Regions from separate parts of the Bradyrhizobium zhanjiangense genome, predicted to be linked through region 1. Evidence: predicted binding sites of a transcription regulator. Region 1 holds the regulator's gene; each other region holds the start of a gene.

The links. Region 1 encodes PhoB, which activates phosphate uptake and scavenging genes when phosphate is short. Its sites were predicted from a motif close to TGTCATNNANCTGTCAT; they were not measured.
Region 2: XH85_RS27455 (DUF47 domain-containing protein) is a predicted target of PhoB. The motif match lies at 2,983-2,999, and genes of this name have one in related genera.
Region 3: phnC (phosphonate ABC transporter ATP-binding protein) is a predicted target of PhoB. The motif match lies at 2,515-2,531, and genes of this name have one in related genera.

What each region holds. Positions count from the first base shown of each region.
Region 1 covers NZ_CP022221.1:9,151,391-9,158,943, forward strand. Annotated here, with positions in the region: gene argF (ornithine carbamoyltransferase) at 74-997, opposite strand; gene XH85_RS43755 (aspartate aminotransferase family protein) at 997-2,205, opposite strand; gene XH85_RS43760 (GcrA family cell cycle regulator) at 2,674-3,186, shown strand; partial or broken gene XH85_RS43765 (IS630 family transposase) at 3,516-4,461, shown strand; gene phoB (phosphate regulon transcriptional regulator PhoB) at 4,494-5,201, opposite strand; gene phoU (phosphate signaling complex protein PhoU) at 5,216-5,932, opposite strand; gene pstB (phosphate ABC transporter ATP-binding protein PstB) at 5,944-6,762, opposite strand; gene pstA (phosphate ABC transporter permease PstA) at 6,759-7,553, opposite strand, start outside.
Region 2 covers NZ_CP022221.1:5,716,057-5,723,609, forward strand. Annotated here, with positions in the region: gene XH85_RS27440 (peptide chain release factor 3) at 1-753, opposite strand, end outside; gene sugE (quaternary ammonium compound efflux SMR transporter SugE) at 912-1,226, shown strand; gene XH85_RS27450 (inorganic phosphate transporter) at 1,219-2,223, opposite strand; gene XH85_RS27455 (DUF47 domain-containing protein) at 2,296-2,940, opposite strand; gene XH85_RS27460 (branched-chain amino acid ABC transporter permease) at 3,097-4,065, opposite strand; gene XH85_RS27465 (branched-chain amino acid ABC transporter permease) at 4,067-4,930, opposite strand; gene XH85_RS27470 (ABC transporter substrate-binding protein) at 4,995-6,218, opposite strand; gene XH85_RS27475 (ABC transporter ATP-binding protein) at 6,269-7,015, opposite strand; gene XH85_RS27480 (ABC transporter ATP-binding protein) at 7,008-7,553, opposite strand, start outside.
Region 3 covers NZ_CP022221.1:1,194,638-1,202,190, reverse strand. Annotated here, with positions in the region: gene phnE (phosphonate ABC transporter, permease protein PhnE) at 1-506, opposite strand, end outside; gene phnD (phosphonate ABC transporter substrate-binding protein) at 599-1,534, opposite strand; gene phnC (phosphonate ABC transporter ATP-binding protein) at 1,595-2,404, opposite strand; gene XH85_RS05605 (transferase hexapeptide repeat family protein) at 2,579-3,250, shown strand; gene XH85_RS05600 (alpha-D-ribose 1-methylphosphonate 5-triphosphate diphosphatase) at 3,247-4,440, shown strand; gene XH85_RS05595 (DUF1045 domain-containing protein) at 4,459-5,157, shown strand; gene XH85_RS05590 (hypothetical protein) at 5,360-5,968, opposite strand; gene XH85_RS05585 (selenium-binding protein SBP56-related protein) at 6,052-7,452, opposite strand.

The DNA.
Region 1 (7,553 bases):
ATGAGTGCACACGATCCTGCAAATTCGGTGCCGTCCTGGCGAAAGCCAGGACGACGATCCAGATCCGCCCCGCCTACTTCACCGCGTCAAAGCACCAGGCCAGAATGCCCTTCTGCGCGTGCAGGCGGTTTTCGGCCTCGTCGAACACGACCGATTGCGGGCCGTCGATCACGTCATCGGTGACCTCTTCGCCGCGGTGGGCGGGCAGGCAGTGCATGAACAGCGCATCGGACTTGGCCAACGACATCAGCTTGGCATTGACCTGGTACGGCTTGAGCACGTTGTGACGGTGCTCGCCCTCCTTGTCGCCCATCGACACCCAGGTGTCGGTGACGACGCAGTCGGCACCGCGCACGGCGGCCTCCGGATCGGTGCCGAGCACGATCGGCGCATTGGTCGTCTTGATCCAGTCGCGCATCGCCTTTTTCGGGGCGAGCTCCGGCGGCGTTGCGACGTTGAGCTGGAATTTGAAGCGCTCGGCGGCGTGGGCCCAGGACGCCAGCACGTTGTTGTCGTCACCGGTCCAGGCCACCGTCTTGCCCTCGATCGGACCGCGATGCTCCTCGTAGGTCATGAGGTCGGCCATCACCTGGCAAGGGTGTGAACGGCGCGTCAGGCCGTTGATGACGGGCACGGTCGCATAGGCCGCAAGCTCCAGCAGCGCCTCGTGATTGAGGATGCGGATCATGATGGCGTCGACATAGCGCGACAGCACACGCGCGGTGTCGGCGATGGTCTCGCCGCGGCCGAGCTGCATTTCGGCACCGGTGAGCATGATGGGCTCGCCGCCGAGCTGGCGCATGGCGACGTCGAACGACACTCGCGTCCGCGTCGAGGGGCGCTCGAAGATCATCGCCAGCGTCTTGCCTTCGAGCGGCCTGACCGGCTGATGCGCCTTCTGCTTCGCCTTCATGGCGGAGGATGCGGCGAGCATGCGCTTGAGCTCCGACAGCGGGAGCTCGTTGATGTCGAGGAAGTGCTTTGGCGACTTGCTCATCAGCTTGCCGCCCGCTTGGTCTGACCGGACGAGATCGCCGTGCAGGCGCGCTCGAGCCGCCCGATGCTGTCCTCGATCTCGGCTTCGGTGACGATCAGAGGCGGCAGGAAGCGCACGACATTATCGCCGGCGCCGACGGTGAGCAGCTTTTCGTGGCGCAAGGCGGCAACGAGATCACCCGAAGGCACGACCGCCTTGATGCCGATCAGGAGACCCTCGCCACGCACTTCGCTGACGACATCAGGATGGCGATCGATCACGGAGGCGAGCTTCTGCTTGAGCAGCAGCGACATCTTCTGCACGTGGTCGAAGAAGCCGGGCTTGAGCATGACGTCGAGCACGGCGTTCGCAGCGGAAATCGCGAGCGGATTGCCGCCGAAGGTCGAGCCGTGCGAGCCGGGTGTCATGCCGGAGGCCGCTTCCGCGGTCGCAAGGCAAGCACCGATCGGGAAGCCGCCACCGAGCGCCTTCGCCAGCGACATCACGTCGGGCGTGACGCCGAAACGGCGATGCGCGAACAGATCGCCGGTGCGGCCCATGCCGGTCTGCACCTCGTCGAACGCGAGCAACAGGCCCTTCTCGTCGCAGAGCTGACGCAGCGCCTTGAGGAAGGCGGGTGTCGACGAACGCACACCGCCCTCGCCCTGGATCGGCTCGATCAGGATGCCGGCGGTCTGCGGACCGATCGCCTTCTTCACGGCCTCGATATCGCCATGCGGGACCTGGTCGAAGCCGTCCATCGGCGGGCCGAAACCTTCGAGATATTTTGCCGAGCCCGTCGCAGCCAGCGTCGCCAGCGTGCGGCCGTGGAAGGCACCCTCGAAGGTGATCATGCGATAGCGATCGGGATGGCCCTTTGCGGCGTGATAGCGCCGCACGACCTTGATCACGCATTCCAGCGCTTCAGCGCCGGAATTGCAGAAGAACACGAAGTCGGCGAAGCTTTCGCTGCACAGGCGCGCCGCCAGTTTCTCACCGTCCGGGCTTTGGAACAGGTTCGACATGTGCCAGAGCTTGGTCGCCTGCTCCTGCAATGCCTTGACCAGCGCGGGATGAGCATGGCCGAGCGCGTTCACCGCAACGCCCGACGTGAAATCGAGATAGCGATCGCCATTGGTCGCGATCAGCCAACAGCCTTCGCCGCGCTCGAAACCAAGGTCGGCCCTGGCGAAAACGGGAAGCAGATGCGGCGCGGCGCTGTTGGTCATGACCATCACTTGGATGTTGCATTTGAATGTTGAGACCTGCCTGGCGTGCCTTGCGCAGCGCACCATTGATCGGTCCGGAAAACGAAACGTGCCGCCTTTTAAGGGCGGCACGCGCCACTATCTTATGCCTGGCAAGACCGGTGTCAATGCCGCCTGGAAAGCCTCGCGAAACGCTGAATCCGTAGTCTTGCGGTGCCGATTTTGCGGGGTTTTCACCACGGAACATGTGGAAGCGAGTCGGCGGACTCTTGCGCGGGAGTCACGCCATATTGTAGCGTTTGGCCTGTCAGATACGACATCTCGTGCAGCGGTTCTGATCCTCTAAGTCCTCATGTACCGGCGTAAACGTTCGGGCGTCAGTAGCGCGCCCGGCGAGCCTTAAGGGATTCTGGCGGCACGGGTTTTTCAAGGCTTAGGCATTCGCTGTGAGGCCCCAGGATGGTGGCGCGCAGCGAGGGAAAGGGTGCAATGACGGTTTTGACCTGGTCCGACGATCGCGTCGAGCAGCTGAAAAAGCTCTGGGAGGCCGGACTTTCGGCCAGCCAGATCGCGGCCGAGCTCGGCAATGTGACCCGCAATGCCGTGATCGGCAAAGTGCACAGGCTCGGCCTGTCGGGCCGCGCCAAGAGCCCATCTTCGGCCGCGCCGCGGCCGCGCAAGGCGCGCCCAGCACAGCACATGATGCGGGTGACCCGGCCGATCTCGCGCGGCAACACCGCGCTGGCGCAGGCCTTCGAGGTCGAGGTGGAGGCCGAACCGGTCACCTACGACAACGTGGTGCCAATGAGCCAGCGGCTGTCGCTGCTGGAATTGAACGAGGCAACCTGCCACTGGCCGGTCGGCGATCCATCGAGCCCGGATTTCTTCTTCTGCGGCGGCAGGGCGCTGTCCGGCCTGCCCTACTGTGCCCAGCACTCGCGCGTGGCGTATCAGCCGGCCGCGGATCGGCGGCGGGCGCCGGCCAAGCCGAGCACGCGGTGAGTTTGTTCTGAGACCAGAAATGAGCCGTCGTGCGATCGCGGCTCTACAAATCCGATGTCGTCCCGGACAAGCGCGCCTCAAGCGCGCGTAGATCCGGGACCCACAGCCACCGCAAGCTGTGGCTACGGGGACTCGGAGTTACCTTTTTAGCGCAACAATCACTCCCTGTGGCTATGGGTCCCGGATCTGCGCTTACGCTTGTCCGGGACGACAGTGAGAGTGTGGCAGCCGCCTGCTAGAGCATCCGCCGAGCTGAATGAATCGAAAGGGATTCCCAAATCAGCTGTGAGGTGATTCAAACTGCCTGCCGGGGCTGGAGGCCGGCGGGCATGTCGAAGGCTCTTTCGCTGGATCTTCGAGTTAGGGTTCTGGCCGCGGTGAAGGCGGGGGCATCGCACCGCGAGGCAGGTGAACGGTTTGGGGTGAGCGCGGCAAGCGTGAGCCGGTGGGGAATGCGCGAGCGCCAGCAGGGTGATGCACGCCCGAAGGCGCTCGGTGGAGACCGCAGGTCCGGCCGCATCGAGGCGCACAAGGAGACGATCCTTGCGATGCTGAAGGCGACGCCGGATGTCTCGATCGAGGAGCTGCGCCGGAGCCTGGCCCAAAAGGGGCTGGTGTTCGGCGAAGGCACACTCCGTCGCTTCCTGATGCGGCACGGCATCACGCGCAAAAAAAGACCGCACACGCCAGCGAGCAGGACCGGCCGGACGTCGTAAAGCGGCGCCAGGATTGGCTCGAGGGCCAGCCTGCGCTTGATCCCAAGCGCCTCGTCTTCATCGATGAGACCTGGGCTTCGACCAATATGGCCCGCCGCTACGGCCGCTGTCCGCGTGGAGAGCGGCTGAAGGTCGGGATCCCCACGGCCATTGGAAGACCACGACCTTCGTGGCCGGAATCACCTCCAGCGGCATCATCGCCCCCTGGGTCCTCGACGGACCGATCAATCGCGACGCCTTCGAAGTCTATGTCGAGAAGGTTCTCATCCCCGACCTTCCGCCAGGCGCCATCGTCGTCATGGACAACCTGTCCAGCCACAAGGGACCAAGGATCCGCCAGATGATCGAAGCTGCGGGTGCAAGCCTGCTCTACCTGCCTCCCTACAGCCCCGACTTCAATCCGATCGAGAATGCCTTCGCCAAGCTCAAGGCACTCTTGCGTCAGGCCGCAGAACGAACCGTCGACGGCCTCTGGAGCGCGATTGGTCGCATCATTGATCGCTTCACATCAATGGAATGCCGCAACTACTTCATCGCCGCAGGATACGCTGCAACATGATCGGCGGATGCTCTAAAGCAACACCGCCTAACTTACGTCTGCTCCGCCTTTGCAAACCGATCATCCAGCGCATAGCCGGCGCCGCGGACGGTGCGGATCGGGTCCTGCTCGCGGCCGAGATTGAGCAGCTTGCGCAGGCGGCCGATATGGACGTCGACGGTGCGCTCGTCGATATAGATGTCGCGGCCCCAGACGCTGTCGAGCAGCTGCTCGCGCGAGAACACGCGGCCGGGATGCTCCAGGAAGAACTCCAGCAGGCGATATTCGGTCGGGCCGAGATCGATCGGCCGGCCAGAGCGCGCCACGCGGCGCTTGTCGCGATCGAGCTCGATGTCGCCATAGGCGAGCACGGTGGCGAGCCGCTCCGGGCTTGCCCGTCGCAAGAGCCCCTTCACGCGCGCGAGCAGCTCCGGCACCGAGAACGGCTTGACGATGTAGTCGTCGGCGCCGGTCGCAAGACCCCGCACCCGCTCGCTCTCCTCGCCGCGCGCGGTGAGCATGATGATCGGGAGTTGCTTGGTCTCGGGACGGGTGCGCAGCCGCCGGCACAGCTCGATGCCTGATAGTCCCGGCAGCATCCAGTCGAGCACGATCAGATCGGGGATGTGTTCCTTGAGGCGGGTGTCGGCGTCGTCGCCGCGCATCACCGTCTCCACGTCATAGCCGTCGCCTTCGAGGTTGTAACGGAGAAGCTCGGTGAGAGCTTCCTCGTCCTCAACCACCATGATGCGTGCGCCCATGTTGTCGTCGCTCCCTAGGTATTCGGTACCGTCGTGGCGAAGGTCGTCATGTCGCCCTTCGGCCGCTTGTCGGTGATCGCCTGACCCTCGATCATGTAGAACACTGTTTCGGCGATGTTGGTGGCGTGGTCACCGATCCGCTCGATGTTCTTGGCGCAGAACATCAGATGGATGCAGAACGAGATGTTGCGCGGATCCTCCATCATGTAGGTGAGGAGCTCGCGGAACAGCGAGGTGCAGATGGCGTCGACTTCCTCGTCGCCCTTCCACACCGCCATTGCCGCCGGCAGATCATGCGCGGCATAGGCGTCCAGCACCGACTTGACCTGCTGCTGCACGAGGTCGGTCATGTGCTCCAGGCCGCGGAACAGTTTTAGCGGATGGAAGTCCGTCTCCAGCGCCGCAACGCGCTTGCCCATGTTCTTGGCGAGGTCGCCGATGCGCTCGAGATCGGTGGCGACGCGCATGGCGCCGACGATCTCGCGCAGATCCACCGCCATCGGCTGGCGGCGGGCGATGGTGAGCACGGCGCGCTCCTCGATGCGTTTCTGCAGCGCGTCGAGCTCGGCGTCGGTGGTGACGACGCGCTGGCCGAGCGCGACGTCGCGGCGGATCAGCGCGTCGACGGAATCGACGATCATGCGCTCGGCGATGCCGCCCATCTCGGCGACCAGGCGGGTGAGCTCCTGGAGGTCGGTGTCGAAGGCCTTTGCGGTATGTTCAGTACCCATTTCCCGTCTCCTCAGCCGAACCGGCCGGTGATGTAATCCTGCGTACGCCGGTCGCTCGGCGACGTGAAGATCTTGCTGGTGTCGTCGAACTCGATCAGTTCGCCGAGATACATGAAGGCGGTCTTGTCGGAGACGCGCGCCGCCTGCTGCATGTTGTGGGTGACGATCGCGATCGTGTAGTTCTCGGACAGTTCCTGGATCAGCTCCTCGACCTTGGCGGTCGAGATCGGATCGAGCGCCGAGCAGGGCTCGTCGAACAAGATCACTTCAGGCCGCACCGCGACCGTGCGGGCGATGCAGAGGCGCTGCTGCTGGCCGCCGGAGAGCGACAGGCCCGAGGCGTTGAGCTTGTCCTTGACCTCGTTCCACAGCGCGCCGCCGCGCAGCGCCTTCTCGACCCGGTCGTCCATCTCGGACTTCGAGATCTTCTCGTAGAGGCGGATGCCGAAGGCGATGTTCTCGTAGATCGTCATCGGGAACGGTGTCGGCTTCTGGAACACCATGCCGACGCGGGCGCGCAGCAGATTGAGGTCGAGCTTGGGATCGAGGATGTTGGTCTGGTCGAGCATCAGCTGACCGGTCACGCGCTGGCCCGGATAGAGGTCGTACATCCGGTTGAAGATGCGCAGCAGGGTCGACTTGCCGCAGCCCGACGGGCCGATGAAGGCCGTGACGCGGTTGGTGCCGAGCGTCAGGTTGATGTTCTTCAGCGCGTGATGCTCGCCGTAATAGAAGTTGAGGTTGCGCACCATCACCTTGGCGGGCGCTTCCGGCAGCGGATGCGAGGCCAGGTGACCGTTGGAACTCACGGATACGGACAGGTCGGTCATTTTGCGGTCCTCTCGGCGCCGAGGATGCGGGCGCCAATGTTCAGGGCAAGCACGGTGAGCGTGATCAGCAGTGCGCCGCTCCAGGCGAGCTGCTTCCAATAGGCGTAGGGGCTCTGCACGAAATTGTTGATGGTCACGGGCAGGTTGGCCATCGTCTTGTTCAGGCCGAGGCTGAAGAACTGGTTCGACAGCGCGGTGAACAGCAGCGGCGCGGTCTCGCCCGCGACGCGGGCGGTGGCGAGCAGCACGCCGGTGATGAGGCCGGAGCGCGCGGCGCGGTAGGCGATGCGCTTGATCACCAGTGAGCGCGGCAGGCCGAGCGCGGAGGCCGCCTCGCGCAGCGCGTTCGGCACCAGAAGCAGCATGTCCTCGGTGGTGCGCAGCACCACCGGGATGACGATCACGGCGAGCGCGAGGCTACCGGCGATCGCCGAGAAGCCGCGCATCGGCACCACAACGGCGCCGTAGATGAACAGGCCGATGATGATCGAGGGCGCCGACAACAGGATGTCGTTGATGAAGCGGATCACCGAAGTCAGCTTGTCGTTGCGGCCGTATTCGGCGAGATAGGTGCCGGCGAACAGGCCGAGCGGCGCGCCGATGCCGACGCCGAGCACGGTCATGATCAGCGAGCCGACGATGGCGTTGAGCAGGCCGCCTTCGGACGCGCCGGGCGGCGGCGTGTTCTCAGTGAAGACCTGGAGGTTCAGGCCGCTAAGGCCGTTGTAGAGCAGCGTGATCAGGATCAGTGCGAGCCAGGTGACGCCGAAGACGGCGGCGGCGATGCAGAG
Region 2 (7,553 bases), 3.4 Mb from region 1:
TTCGAGCTCGAACGGTTTTGACGCTTCGGTGACGAGCTCGAGCTCGTCCTTCACCACTGATACGTCGAGATTCGCATTGAGCTTGGCGAGCTCGGCGATCTCGATCTGCTGCGCCGCGCCGGTCTTGGCGCCGCCGCCTTCGAGCAGACGCACGCCGCCATTGACGACGTCATAGGTGCCGAGGAAGTCGCGGCCGCGGCCGACCGGCCAGGTCATCGGCGTGGTGTCGAGCGCCAGCGTCTTCTCGATCTCGTCGAGCAGCTCGAAGACGTCGCGGCTCTCGCGGTCCATCTTGTTGATGAAGGTGATGATCGGGATATCCCGAAGACGACACACCTCGAACAGCTTCCGGGTCCGCGCCTCGATGCCCTTGGCGGCGTCGATCACCATCACGGCGGAATCGACCGCCGTCAGCGTGCGGTAGGTGTCTTCCGAAAAGTCCTCGTGGCCCGGCGTGTCCAGCAGGTTGAAGACGAGGCCTTCGAACTCGAAGGTCATCACCGAGGTCACGACCGAGATGCCGCGCTCGCGCTCGATCTTCATCCAGTCCGATCGTGTGTTGCGCCGCTCGCCCTTGGCCTTGACCTGGCCGGCGAGGTTAATGGCGCCGCCGAACAGCAGCAGCTTCTCGGTCAGCGTGGTCTTGCCGGCGTCGGGGTGGGAGATGATCGCAAAGGTCCGCCGCCGCGACACTTCAGCGGCAAGCGGGGAACGGGCCGGCGATTCGGCTGCGGTGGTGGCGATGTCGGACATGGCGGGAGCGTTTGGCAGGGAAAATGAGCCTGATCAAGCCTCATTTGGTGATTGCGGAGCCTTCCGGCCAGCCCCATATCGCCGTTTGGGAGGGACGACCCTCCCTTTCATAGGTCATTGCCTTGCGGGGACGACCCTGCCTTGCACGGAGGGTCGTCATGGCCTGGAGCATCTTGTTCGTCGCCGGTCTTCTCGAGATCACCTGGGCGATCGGCCTGAAATATACCGAGGGCTTCAGCAAGTTTGTTCCGTCCGTCGTCACGCTCGCGGCCATGGCCGGCAGCATCATCCTGCTCGGGGTTGCTCTCAAATCACTGCCCGTCGGAACCGCCTACGCAGTCTGGACCGGAATCGGCGCGATCGGCACCGCGACGCTGGGCATCATCCTGTTCGGTGAGCCCGCGACCGCTTTCCGGCTCGCCAGCATCGCCTTGATCATCGCCGGAATTATCGGATTGAAGCTCGTTACTTGACCATCTGGACCGCCCACCAGCTCAGCGCGGCCACGAGGGCCGCGGCCGGGATCGTGATCACCCAGGCATAGACGATCGAGCTCGCGACATTCCAGCGCACCGCCGAGACACGGCGGGCTGCGCCGACGCCGACGATGGCGCCGGTGATGGTGTGGGTGGTCGAGACGGGAACGCCGAGGAAGGTCGCCATGAACAGGGTCGCAGCGCCGCCGGTCTCGGCGCAAAAGCCCTGCATCGGAGTCAATTTGGTGATGCGCAGGCCCATGGTGCGGACGATGCGCCAGCCACCCATCAGCGTGCCCAGTGCCATCGCGGCCTGGCAGGACAGCACCACCCAGAACGGTACGGAGAATTCGCTGCCGAGATGGCCCTGCGAATAGAGCAGCACCGCGATGATACCCATGGTCTTCTGCGCATCATTGCCGCCATGGCCGAGCGAATAGAGCGAGGCGGAGGCGAATTGCAGGATACGGAAGGCGCGGTCGACCGCGAACGGTGTCGAGCGCACCGAGGCCCAGGACACGATCGCCACCAGCATCATCGCGAGCAGGAAGCCGACCAGCGGCGACAGCACGATCGCCAGCACCGTCTTGGACAACCCGCTCCACACCGCCGCCGAAATGCCCGCCTTGGCCATGCCGCCACCGACGAGGCCGCCGATCAGCGCATGCGACGACGAGGACGGGATGCCGAGCGCCCAGGTCACGATGTTCCAGACGATGGCCCCGACCAAGGCCGCGAAGATCACCTGGGCGTCGACGATCGAGGGATCGATGATGCCGGTGCCGATGGTCTGGGCGACGTGCAGCCCGAACACCATGAAGGCGACGAAATTGAAGAATGCGGCCCAGAACACCGCGAATTGGGGCCGCAGCACGCGGGTCGAGACGATGGTCGCGATCGAATTGGCGGCGTCATGCAGGCCGTTCAGGAAATCGAACAGCAGCGCGACGGCGATCAAGCCGACCAGGACGGGAAAACCCAACGCAGCATCCACGGCGCGGCCCCTGCCTTAAAGCTTACGCATGATTTGAGCGGAAAACCGCTGCACACTTTTCCGCATCATGCGCTACACTTGCTCGATGACGATGCTGTTGATCTCGTTGGCGACGTCATCAAAGCGGTCGGCAACCTTTTCGAGATGGTCGTAGATCTCGACACCGACGATGAAGTCCATCGCGTTGCCGTTGCGATGCTTGAGGAACAGCTCCTTCAGGCCGATGTCGTGGAGGTCGTCGACGCGGCCCTCCAGCTTGCCCAGCTCCTCCGTGATCGCGCTCAGCATGGCGACGTTCGGGCCGATCGACTGCATCAGCGGCAGCGCGCGTCCCACCAGATTGGCGCATTCGATCAGAAGCCCGCCGATCTCGCGCATCGGCGGCTCGAAGGCGCGGACCTCGAACAGCATGACGGCCTTCGCCGTCTGCTGCATCTGGTCGATGGCGTCGTCCATCGAGGTGATCAGGTTCTTGATGTCGCCGCGGTCGAACGGGGTGATGAAGGTGCGGCGCACTGCCGTCAGCACCTCGCGGGTGATGTTGTCGGCGTCGTTCTCGAACTGATTGACGCGCTGGCAATAGACCGGCGTCTCCTCGCCCCCGTTGAGCATGCCCTGGAGCGCGATCGAGCCCTGGATCACGGTCTGGGCATGACGGTCGAACAGGTCGAAGAACCGTTCTTCCTTGGGCAGGAAAGCACGAAACCATCGCATCATAGGGACAGGCTACCGGTTGGAAATGGCCCGGCCCGGAAGGGCCGTCATGAAACTGTCATAGACCATTTTCGATCCACGCGCGTGTCATCTCGCGCCCGCGGAGCCGGGTCATCCACCGCTTTCAGGCGACCGACAAACCTATTTAAAATCAGCCGCTTAGAGCGATCGCCGGAAGTAATGCGCGATTTCACCGATGACGCCGCGGCGGAAGGTGAGCACGCAGATCACGAAGATTCCACCCTGGATCACCGTCACCCACTGGCCGAAGCCCGCCAGATATTGCTGCATGGCGATGATCACGAAAGCGCCGATCACGGGACCGAAAATGGTTCCGAGACCGCCGACCAGCGTCATCAGCACGACTTCGCCCGACATCGACCAGTGCACGTCGGTGAGCGAGGCGTTCTGCGCCACGAACACTTTCAGCGCCCCGGCAAAGCCGGCCAGCGTGCCCGACAGGATGAAGGCCAGGAACTTGTATTGGTCGGTTCGGTAGCCGAGCGAGATCGCCCGCTGCTCGTTCTCGCGGATCGACTTCAACACCTCGCCGAACGGCGAGTTGATGATGCGGAAGATCAAGAGGAAGCCGGCGAGGAAGCCGACCAGCACGACGTAATAAAGCACCGTCGGCTTGGACAGATCGAACACGCCGAACATGTGCCCTTGCGGGATGCCCTGGATGCCGTCCTCGCCGTGGGTGAACGGCGCCTGGAGGTAGATGAAGTACAGGAGCTGCGACAGCGCCAGCGTGATCATCGAGAAATAGATGCCCTGGCGGCGGATCGAGATGTAGCCAGTCACGATCGACAGCACGAACGCCGCGGCGACGCCGACGAGGATGCCGAGCTCGGGCGGCAGCGCCCAGACCTTCAGCGCATGCGCACTGCAATAGCCCGCGGTTCCCAGGAACATGGCGTGGCCGAACGACAGCAGCCCGCCATAGCCGACCAGCAGATTGAAGGCGCAGGCGAGCAGCGCAAAGCACAGCGCCTGCATCACGAAGAACGGATAGACTCCCGTGAACGGCACCGCCGCCAACAGCAGGGCCATCACCACGAAGACGAGCATCTCGTCGCGCATGGCGCGAGGGGTTGTAGGCAGCGTGTCGTCCGTCAGGGTCGTCATGTCAGGCTGCCCTTCCCGTCAATCCCGTTGGCTTCACCAAGAGCACCAGCACCATCAGCACGAACACGACGGTGTTGGAGGCTTCGGGGTAGAAATACTTGGTCAGGCCCTCGATCACGCCGAGCGCAAAGCCGGTGATGATGGAGCCCATGATCGATCCCATGCCGCCGATCACGACCACCGCGAACACGACGATGATGAGGTCGGCACCCATCAGCGGCCGCACCTGGTTGATCGGCGCCGAAAGCACGCCGGCGAGCGCGGCAAGGCCGACACCGAGACCGTAAGTCAGCGTGATCATGCGCGGTACGTTGATGCCGAAGGCGCGCACCAGCGTCGGGTTTTCAGTGGCGGCGCGCAGGTAAGCGCCGAGCTGGGTCTTCTCGATCAGGAACCAGGTCGCAAGGCACACCGCCAGCGAGAACACGACGACCCAGCCGCGATAGACAGGTAAGAACATGAAGCCGAGATTCATGCCGCCCCTGAGCTGGTCCGGAATGGCATAAGGCAGACCGGAGGAGCCAAAGTAGTTCTGGAACACGCCCTGCACGATCAGCGCGATGCCGAAGGTCAGGAGCAGGCCGTAGAGATGATCGAGCCCGGTCAGCCATTGCAGCATGGTCCGCTCCAGGATCATGCCGAAGATGCCGACGATGATGGGCGCCAGCAGCAACGCCCACCAATAGTTGATGCCGCCGAGGTTCAACAGGAAATAGGCGACGAACGCGCCCATCATGTAGAGGGCGCCATGGGCGAAATTGATGATGTTGAGCATGCCGAAGATCACGGCAAGCCCGAGACTGAGCAGCGCGTAGAACGAGCCGTTGATCAGTCCCACCAGTAGCTGAGCGTATAGAGCCTGCATCGATCGATCTCGTACCCAGTCCCGTTTTGTTGACGACGGTGCCCGCCAGCGAACGCTGTCGGTACTACTTCTTCACCAGCGGACAGGCGCTTTCCGAGAGCGGCCTGAAGGCCTGGTCTGCCGCCGTCGTGCCGATCAGCTTGTAGTAGTCCCACGGCCCCTTGGATTCCTCGGGCTTCTTGACCTCGAACAGATAGGCGGGATGGAGCTTGCGGCCGTCCGCGCGGATCGTGCCCTTGCCGAACAGTGGATCGTCCGTCGGCATTTCCTTCATCTTGGCGACCACCTTGGCGCCATCGTGCGGATTGCCACCCAACGCTTCCAGCGTCTTGAAATAATGGATCAGGCCCGAATAGACGCCAGCCTGCACCATCGAAGGCATCGCCTTGTTCTTCATCTTTTCGGAGAAACGCTTGGAGAAGGCCCGGGTGCCGTCGTTCAAATCCCAATAGAAGGTTTCGGTGAAGTTCAGCCCCTGCGCCACTTTCAATCCGAGCGCATGGACGTCGGTGATGAACAGCAGAAGCCCGGCGAGCTTCTGGCCGCCTGCGACGATGCCGAATTCCGCCGCCTGCTTGATCGTGTTGGTGGTGTCGCCACCGGCGTTCGCCATGCCGATGATCTTGGCTTTCGACGCCTGCGCCTGCAGGAGGAACGAGGAGAAGTCAGCGGTGTTGAGCGGATGCTTCACGCTGCCAATCACCTTGCCGCCTGATTTGACCACGACTGCGGCGGTGTCGCGCTCGAGCGCGTGACCAAAGGCGTAGTCGGCGGTCAGAAAGTACCAGGTGTCGCCGCCGGCCTTCACCAGCGCCTGTCCCGTGCTGTTGGCCAGCATGTAGGTGTCGTAGACCCAGTGGATGGTGTTCGGCGAGCACTGCGCGTTGGTCAGATCGGACGTCGCCGCACCCGTGTCGATCAGAATCGAATTCTTTTCCCTGACGACATTGTTCACCGCCAGCGCCACGCCGGAGTTCAGCACGTCCATGAAGACGTCGACCTTCTCGACATCGATCCACTGCCGCGCGATCGCGGTGCCGATATCGGGCTTGTTCTGATGGTCGGCGGAGATGAGATCGACCTTCCAACCCTTGGCTGCAAGCCCGGAATCCTCGATCGCCATCTGCGCGGCCAGCGTCGAGCCGGGACCTCCAAGGTCGGCGTAGAGCCCGGAGTTGTCGGTGAGCACGCCGATCTTGATGGTCTTGTCCTGCGCCATCGCGCCGCTTGTCGCGGCAAGCGCCAGCGCGGTGCCGAGCAGAAATGAAGCGATCGACCGGGTGTTCATGCGGCTTCCCTCTCTAAATATTCTCGTTGGTTCTAACTTGTTTGGCAGTTCTAGACGCCGAGATAGGTGTGGAGCTTGTCCATGTTCGCGGCAAGCTCGGCGTTGGAAAAACCGTCAATGATCTTGCCGTGCTCGACCACGTAGTAGCGGTCGGCGACGGTGGATGCGAAGCGGAAGTTCTGCTCGACCAGGAGGATCGTGAAACCCTCCTTCTTGAGCCGTGCAATGGTGTGGCCGATCTGCTGGATGATGACGGGCGCAAGGCCCTCGGTCGGCTCGTCCAGCATCAGGAAGCTCGCGCCGGTGCGCAGGATGCGCGCGATCGCGAGCATCTGCTGCTCGCCGCCCGACAGCTTGGTGCCCTGGCTGTTGAGCCGCTCCTTCAGGTTCGGGAACAGGTCGAAGATCTGATCGAGCGGCAGCCCGCCTTCGCGGACGACCGGCGGCAGCATCAGATTCTCCCGCACGTCGAGGCTGGAGAATATCCCCCGCTCCTCGGGGCAGAACGCGATGCCCATGCGCGCGATCTTGTCGGAGGTCGCGCGGATGATGTCCTGGTTGTTGAATTTCACCGAGCCCGAGCGCTTGCCGATGATGCCCATGATCGACTTCAACGTGGTCGTCTTGCCGGCGCCGTTGCGCCCGAGCAGGGTGACGACCTCGCCCGCATTCACGTCGAAGTTGATCCCGTGGAGGATGTGGGACTCGCCGTACCAGGCTTCGAGGTTGCGGACTTGAAGGATGTTTCCGCCGGTCGCAGCCTTTGCGGGAGCCTGGGCGATCGCAGTGTCAGGCATGACCGGCTCCCAGATAGGCTTCCTTGACGCGTTCGTCCTTGGTGAGCTCGGAGTAATGGCCTTGCGCCAGCACCTGCCCGCGCGTCAGCACGGTGATGATGTCGGAGAGATTGGCCACGACGCTCAAATTATGCTCGACCATCAGAATGGTATATTTCGCGGAGATGCGCTTGATCAGCGCCGCTATCTTGTCGATGTCCTCGTGACCCATGCCGGCCATTGGCTCGTCCAGCAGCATCATCTCGGGGTCGAGCGCGAGCGTGGTTGCGATCTCCAGTGCGCGCTTGCGCCCGTAGGGCATCTCGACCGCGGGCGTATTGGCAAACTCGCTGAGGCCGACATCGTTCAACAGCTCGCGCGCGCGATCGTTGAAGCGGTTGAGCACGGACTTGGAACGCCAGAAGTCGAACGAAGAGCCGTGCTGGCGCTGAAGTGCGACGCGGACGTTCTCCAGCGCCGTGAGATGCGGAAACACGGCCGAAATCTGGAAGGAGCGAACCAGGCCCATACGGGCCACATCCGCCGGCGCCATCGCAGT
Region 3 (7,553 bases), 1.4 Mb from region 1:
GCGAGCACGCCCGCCATCGGACCTAGGCCGAAGGCGATGACGAACACCAGCGCGAACACGATGCCGGGAACGGTGCGGGCGAATTCGAGCAGGCGACGCACGACAAAGCGCAGCCAGGGCGCGGGCGAGGTATTCTCCGCCGCGAAGAAATTCAGGGCAAAGGCGAAGGTCGCGCCGATCAGCGTGCCGACATAGGAGATCAGCAGCGTCTCGCCCAGCATCTTCAGCCATTTGCGCCAGCCCCACAGCCACTCGCCGACATCGGTCCAGACCCGCTGGCCGCTGTCGAGTGTGAGGATGCGGTCGAAATAGCTGATGAAGTTGCCGAAATAGGTGAACAGCGTGCGCAAATTTACTTCGGCGCCGATCGCGGCAAGAACCAGCGCTGCGCCAAAGATACCGGCTCCCAACAGGAGACGCCATCGCCTGCGCGCGACCGCCTGGCGATAGGCGGCGTTGAGCACGGCAAGCTGCTGCTCGGGGAGGATCGAAACCGCGACGGTCATCTTGTCAGGGAGAATGGCCTGTAAGAGAGAGTAGCCTGTAAAAAGAGAAAGAGCCGGGTCCGTCGACCCGGCTCGAGTAGCTCGTCCTGAGATCAGGACGCCTTCTTCTTACGCAGCGCATCGACGAACTTGATCAGCTCGATCGTGCCATCCCAGTCCTTGGTGGTGGCGGGATGAAAACCCTTCTTCTGGCCGTCGGAGAGACGGTCGAATGCCGCCTTGTCCTTGCTCGGCGCGTCGAAGAACGCCTTGGCGATGGCGGCCTTGGCATCTTCCGGGAGATCCGAGTTGTAGGCGTAGGGGCCGTTGATGATCGGCGCCGACTTGTGAATGATGCGGAAATCGTCCTTCTTCATCGCCGAACCATCGGCACTCTTCAGCATGCCCTTGGTCAGCATCTGCGCCAGCGTCGAATCGTCATCGCTGGTCCACTGGTTGGCGGCAACGTCGACCGTGCCCTGCGCCAGCGCCAGCATCGCGTTCTCGTGGCTGCCGGTGAAGACGACCTTGCTGAAATAGCTGTCGGCATCGTGGATGCCCATCTTGTCGAGCTCGAAGCGCGGCACATTGTTGCCGGAAGTCGAGTTCGGATCGACGAGGCCGAGATTCTTGCCCTTGAGGTCGTCGATCTTCTTGTAGGCGCTGCTCGCCTTGACGAAGAACACGGAGTAGTAGCCGGTCGAACCGTCGGCGTTGATGTCGTTGGCGAAGGCATCGGTCTTGACGCCGGTCAGGCGTGCGCGCGCGAACGAGGCCGAGCCGTAGCTCGCGATATGGATGTTGCCGGCGCGCTGGCCTTCGATGACGGCGGCATAGTCGTTGGCGATGCGCAGCGTGACCTTCACGCCCAATTCCTTGGAGAGATAGGTCATGAACGGCGCCCAGCGCTCGGTGACGCCGGAGGCGTTCTCCGCCGGCACGACCGCGAAGGTCAATTCGGGATATTTGGTTTTCCAGTCGTCCGCGGAGGCGGAGGTCGTGAACGCTAGCGCCGCGGCGCCGGCGAGGATTAATCTGCGAGTGATCATGTTACCCTCTTCATCGGTTGAGGTCGGTTGAGGCAAAGACTTGAACTAAATAGGCGAGGCTCAGGCCGCTGCGGCCGTCCCGAGCGCCGGAACGCCCTCGGGCGCCGGGAGAGGCAGGCCGCCCATGACGTCGGCGGCTTCGAGATCGTAGAGCTCGCGCGCCACGCGATCGGTCAGCGCGGACGGCGCGCCGTCGAACACCACGCGGCCCGCGGCCATGCCGATCAGGCGGTCGCAATAGCTGCGCGCCAGGTCGAGCGAATGCAGATTGCAAAGCACCGTAATGCCGAAATGCTTGTTGATGCGCAGCAGCGCATCCATCACAATCTTGGTGTTGCGCGGATCGAGCGAGGCGATCGGCTCGTCGGCGAGGATGATATCGGGCTGCTGCACCAGCGCGCGGGCGATCGCCACGCGCTGCTGCTGGCCGCCGGAGAGCTGGTCCGCGCGTTGGGCGGCGAGCGCGGCGATATCGAACTGCTCCAGCGCAGACATCGCCAGAGCCTTGTCCTGCTCGGGCCAGAGCTGCGACAGCGAGCGCCAGGCCGGCATCGTCGCGAGGCGGCCCATCAGGACGTTGGTGAGAACATCGAGCCGGCCGACCAGGTTGAACTGCTGGAAGATCATCGCCGAACGCGCCCGCCACTGCCGCAACTCCTTGCCGCGCAGCGCGGTGACGTCGACGCCGTCGAACAGGATGCGCCCCTCAGTCGGCGTCACCAGGCGGTTGATGGTCCGCAGCAGGGTCGACTTGCCGGCGCCGGACCGTCCGATCACACCGACGAAGCCGCCGGGGGAGACTTGAAACGAAGCGTCGTCCACCGCGGCTTTTGCGCCGAAGCGACACGTCAGACCTTCCACCACCAGCATGCAGCGCTCCAGATTAACTGGAGCCCACCGCTAACGCCGGCGCTTAACACTTGTGTGACATCCGCGTTGCGGTGCGGCGATCCAACACACGTCATCCCCTGTCATCGCCGCGTCATGACATTGTCATCAAGCCGCTCGAAGAGAAACGCCCCGCCCTCGCGCTTCGGATACGACATGGCCGCCAAAGCTCTTTCGATTCAGCCGACCATCGATCCCTCGGCCAAGCTGCACGAGGCCAGGCTCGGCGCCTACACCGAGGTCGGCGCGCGCACGATCCTGCATGAAGTGACGATGGGCGATTACTCCTATGTCGTCAACGACGCCCAGATCACCTACACGACCATCGGAAAATTCTGCTCGATCGCGGCGATGACACGGATCAATCCGGGCAATCATCCGATGCACCGCGCGACCCAGGCGCACTTCACCTATCGGTCGAGCGCCTACTTCGAAGGCGAGAGCGACGATGTCGAGTTCTTCGAGTGGCGGCGCCAGCATCACGTCCATATCGGTCACGACGTCTGGATCGGCCATGGCGCGATCGTGCTGCCGGGCCGCAACATCGGCACCGGCGCGGTGATCGCGGCCGGCGCGATCGTCACCAAGGACGTGCCGGTCTACACCATCGTCGCCGGCAACCCGGCCCGCATCGTGCGGCGACGGTTCTCGGAGGAGATCGCCGGACGGCTCGCCAAGCTCGCCTGGTGGGACTGGGATCACGACAAATTGCGTGAAGCGCTGCCCGATTTCCGCAGGCTCGGGATTGAAGATTTCCTCGCGACATACGAAGCACGGGCGAGCTCTTTCACCGGTTCTCCTGCCAGCAAACGAAGCGCGGTCGCGTGACAGACATTTTCCTTGAAGGCGGCCGGGCCCTGATCGGCGCCGAGCTCGTCGAAACCTCACTTCTCGTGTCCGGAACTGATATCGCGCAGGTCGATGCCTCTCGCGGCAGCGCGCGGCTGGCGATCGACGCCCGCAACCTGCTGGTGTTGCCCGGCATCGTCGATCTGCATGGCGATGCCTTCGAGCGCCAGATGATGCCGCGCGCCGGCGTCGATTTTCCGATCGACGTCGCGCTCGCCGACAGCGACCGCCAGGCGATCAGCAACGGCATTACCACGGTGTTCCACGCCACGACCTGCTCGTGGGAGCCGGGCCTGCGCAGCGCCGACAATGCGCGCGGCCTGATGGAGGCGATCGAGAGGCAGCGTCCGCAATTCGCCGCCGACACCCGCTTCCATCTGCGACACGAGACCTACAATCTCGATGCCGAGGCCGAGATCAGCCAGTGGCTCGCCGAAGGCCGCGTCGACCTGTTCGCCTTCAATGACCACATGGACGGCACCGTTGCCGACATGGCCAAGCCTCGCAAGCGCAACCGGATGGTGGAGCGCACCGGGCTATCGAGCGAGGAGTTTGACCGGCTAGTCGAACGTGTGGTGGCGCGCGCCGCCGACGTTCCAGCCTCCGTGTCGCGGCTCGCCGCTACGGCCCGCGCTGCCGGGGTGCGGATGCTCTCGCATGACGACGCGACGCCGGCGATGCGCCAGGAGTTTCGCGAGCTCGGTGCGATGATTGCCGAGTTTCCGATCAACGCGGAGACGGCGCGGGCGGCAGCAAGCCACGGCGATGCCATCGTCTATGGCGCGCCGAACGTCGTGCGCGGCGGCAGCCACACCGGCTGGACCAGGGCGTCGGACATGATCGCCAAGGGCCTCTGCTCGGTGCTGGCGTCGGACTATTACTATCCCGCACAGCTGCTGGCCGCATTCCGGCTCGCCGCCGACGGCCTGCTGCCGCTGGAGAAGGCCTGGGATTTGGTCTCTGCCGGGCCTGCCCGTGCAACCGGCCTCACCGATCGCGGCATCCTCGCGGAAGGACGCCGCGCCGACATTCTTTTGGTCGACGATAGCGTGCAGCTGCGGCCGCGGCTGATCGCCGTGATATCAGGCGGCAAGCTCGTGCATCTCACCGATGCGACGCGGCTGCTCACAGCGGCGGCGATGCCACGCGAGACTGTCGTTGCGGCATGAATTGGCTATGCTGAGGCAATGACAGGTTTTCTCCGCTACGCGATCTATTTTGCCGCCGGCGCCGACAGCGCCCTCTCCCGCTTTGGCGCCGAGCTGCTCGGCTACGATGCCTACACCAGCGACGAGGTGCCGTTTCCGCGCGAGGCACTGCATGTCGCGGCCGACTGGCGCGACGTCACCGCCGATCCCCGCAAATACGGCTTCCACGGCACGCTGAAGGCGCCGATGACGCTGGCGGCCGGCAGGACCGAGGCCGAGCTTGCGGCAGCCTGTGCGGCATTCGCCAGCAAGCCGCGGCCGATCCCGGCGATCCGACCGGTCGTCGATTCCATCAGCTGCTTCATTGCCGTCATTCCGGCTGAGCCCGTCCACACGCTCCAGCAGCTCGCCGCCGATTGCGCTCGCGAGTTCGACTCGTTCCGCGCCGCGATGACGGCGGAAGATCGCGCACGTCGCAGGCCTGAGAAGCTGAGCGAGCGGCAGCGCGACTATCTCGACCGCTGGGGTTACCCTTACGTCATGGAAGAATTCCGCTTCCACATGACGCTGACGGGACGGCTGGACGCCGAGCGCCGCGGGCCGATTCTGGAGATGCTGCGGAGGAGGTTTGCGACGTTGAAGCTTGATGCGCTGACGATAGATCGGATCGCGCTGTTCAAGCAGGATGATCCCAAGGCTCGCTTCCGCATCGTCGGCGAGTGGGCTTTGGCGCGATAAAGCTTGATGGGATGAGGCATTGATCGTTGCAACGAGCGAGGTGCACTCCCTCTGGAGAGGGTTGGGGAGAAGGTGTCTCCGCGATGGGGCAATCCCCAAGAGGAGAAAGCCCTCACCCGGCGCTTCGCGCCGACCTCTCCCGCAAGCGGGAGAGGTGAACCACCCGCGGCAATCGATTCAACCTAACGCCATTCCGCTTTTGTCACTGCCGGCTCGACAGATTGAAGGCGAGCGCCACGACGCCAACCACGATGAGGCTGGTCGCCCAGATCAGATCCAGATTGAACCAGTTTCGCGAGACAAACCTCAATCCGAGATAGCGGTAGACCAGCCACGCCAGACATCCGCCCGCGCCGATCATGGCGGCAACGTGCACCAGTGACACCAGCACCGCCATCCCAAGACTTGTCTTCACAAGACTTGCCTTCATTAGCGCGCCGGCGGCCTCATGGCCGGCATCGAGTTCGAAGGCCTGGCAGAGACCGAGATAGATCGGCACTAGCATCAAGGCGGCGCCGTGAGCAATGGCAACGGCAAATGACCAGAGCGCCAATTGCGTTGGCGGAATTCGGGCCAGCGCGCGCGGATGACGCCGCTCGATCAGCCGATAGACGCCAAAGCCGATGACGAGAAGGCTCGCACCGATCTGGATCGAACGCTGCCACTCGGCCAGCACGAGCAGCAGCGCGAATGGCAGCAGAACGAGAAGCGTTGCCAGGAGATGTCCGGCCGCCAGAGCCAACAATGCACGGAAGAGCGCGCGGGGGCTCTTGTCCAGGAGCCCGGCCGAAACGGCGAGCGGCCATCCCATCCCCGGATTGATCCCGTGATAGAGACCGCTCGCAACAAGCGCGAGCCAGAGCCAGCCAAGCGCCGGGCTCGCGTGTCCCCAATCTAGGCCGACGGGTAGCAAAAGGAGTCCGTCGAACAATCGCCGCCCTCCAGCCTGATCTGGTGCGCACGATATCCGTCGGGGAAGCTCACGAAGTAATCCTTGTCGAGCTCGAGGCCGCCGTCGCGACCGACATTGGCCATGACCTCCACGCCCGGAACTCCGTCGGGATAGAACTGGTCATCCCACGTGGAATAGAGCGAATTGGTCCAGTACACGCGCCTGCCGTCGCGGCTGATCTCGACCATCTGCGGACCGGCCGCGAATGCCTTGCCGTTCGGATGCGGCGTGCGGCGCGCGATGCCGCCGATGTGGACCGAGCCTGCATGCTTTGGCTTGCGCGGATCACTGACGTCGTACTGGCGCATTTCACCCGTTCCCCAGCACGAGACATAGAGAAAACGATCATCCATCGACAGGTCGATATCGGTCACCAGCGGCGGCACGGCGCCAAAGCCCTGCAGCAGCGGCGGGAGCTTCTCCTTTGGCGCAGGCTCGGGCGGGATCGTCGCCGTCTTCTCCACGTGGAATGTCCCGCCGTCTCGCCACCAGGTCCAGATCGATGCTTCGAGATTCGTGGTGTCGACCACGACGCCGACGAAGCCGTACTCGCGAACCGGATCATGCGCCGGTCGTACTTCCAGGGCCATCTGATGATTGGCGCCGAGGTCGATGGTCTGGACGTTGCGACGGGCGCGAAGATCCCAGAAGTGGAGACGATGGCCATATTTATTCGCAAGCAGATCTTCCGGGACGATCCCGTTCTCGAACTGCGGCGGCAACGCCCATTCACTCGTCACCATGTAGTCGCGCGGCAGGTTCCACCAGAAATCATAGTGCAGCGTCTGCGGACCACGGTCGATCTCCCATCGTCCAAGGACCTCGAACGTCTCGCAATCCATGATGAAAACGCCTGGAGGACCGTTGGTGCCGTCTTTGCCGCCACCGCCCAGCGTGCTCACATAGATGCCGTCCGGCCCGCAATGGATGGTATGCGGCCGCGAGTAACCGGTCTTCTTGAAGACTTCCTCGGGCTCGATGATCTTGTGGATCTTGGCTTTGGTCGGATCCGGCTTGGTGTCGATGATGTAGATCCGCGACGAGCGCAGTCCGGGGATGACGAGATAGCGCCGCTCGATGAAGGCATGTCCGGTGAGTGGCGACAAGGCGGAGGAGCAGGCATTCCAGCCGAAGTGATGAAACTCATCGCCCTTGTTGGGCATCGTCACGGTATGGACGATTTGGCTGTAGGTCGGCGATCCCGGCTTGACGTCGATGACCGCGAGAGCATCGGGTTTTGAGAAATCTGGACTGAGCAGCAACGTGTAGGCAAAGTTCTCTGCTGGTGCTTCCATCGCAAGCTTGGGCGATGCGTGAAAGGTGGGATCCGGCCTCATCGTCATGGCACTGCCTCCCTGTTTCGTTGGCTCGCTCCAACCTGGCCCGGGATAACGACATAATGAAGAGGTGTTACGCGATGTCTCGGGGTTGCTCCGCAGGGCCC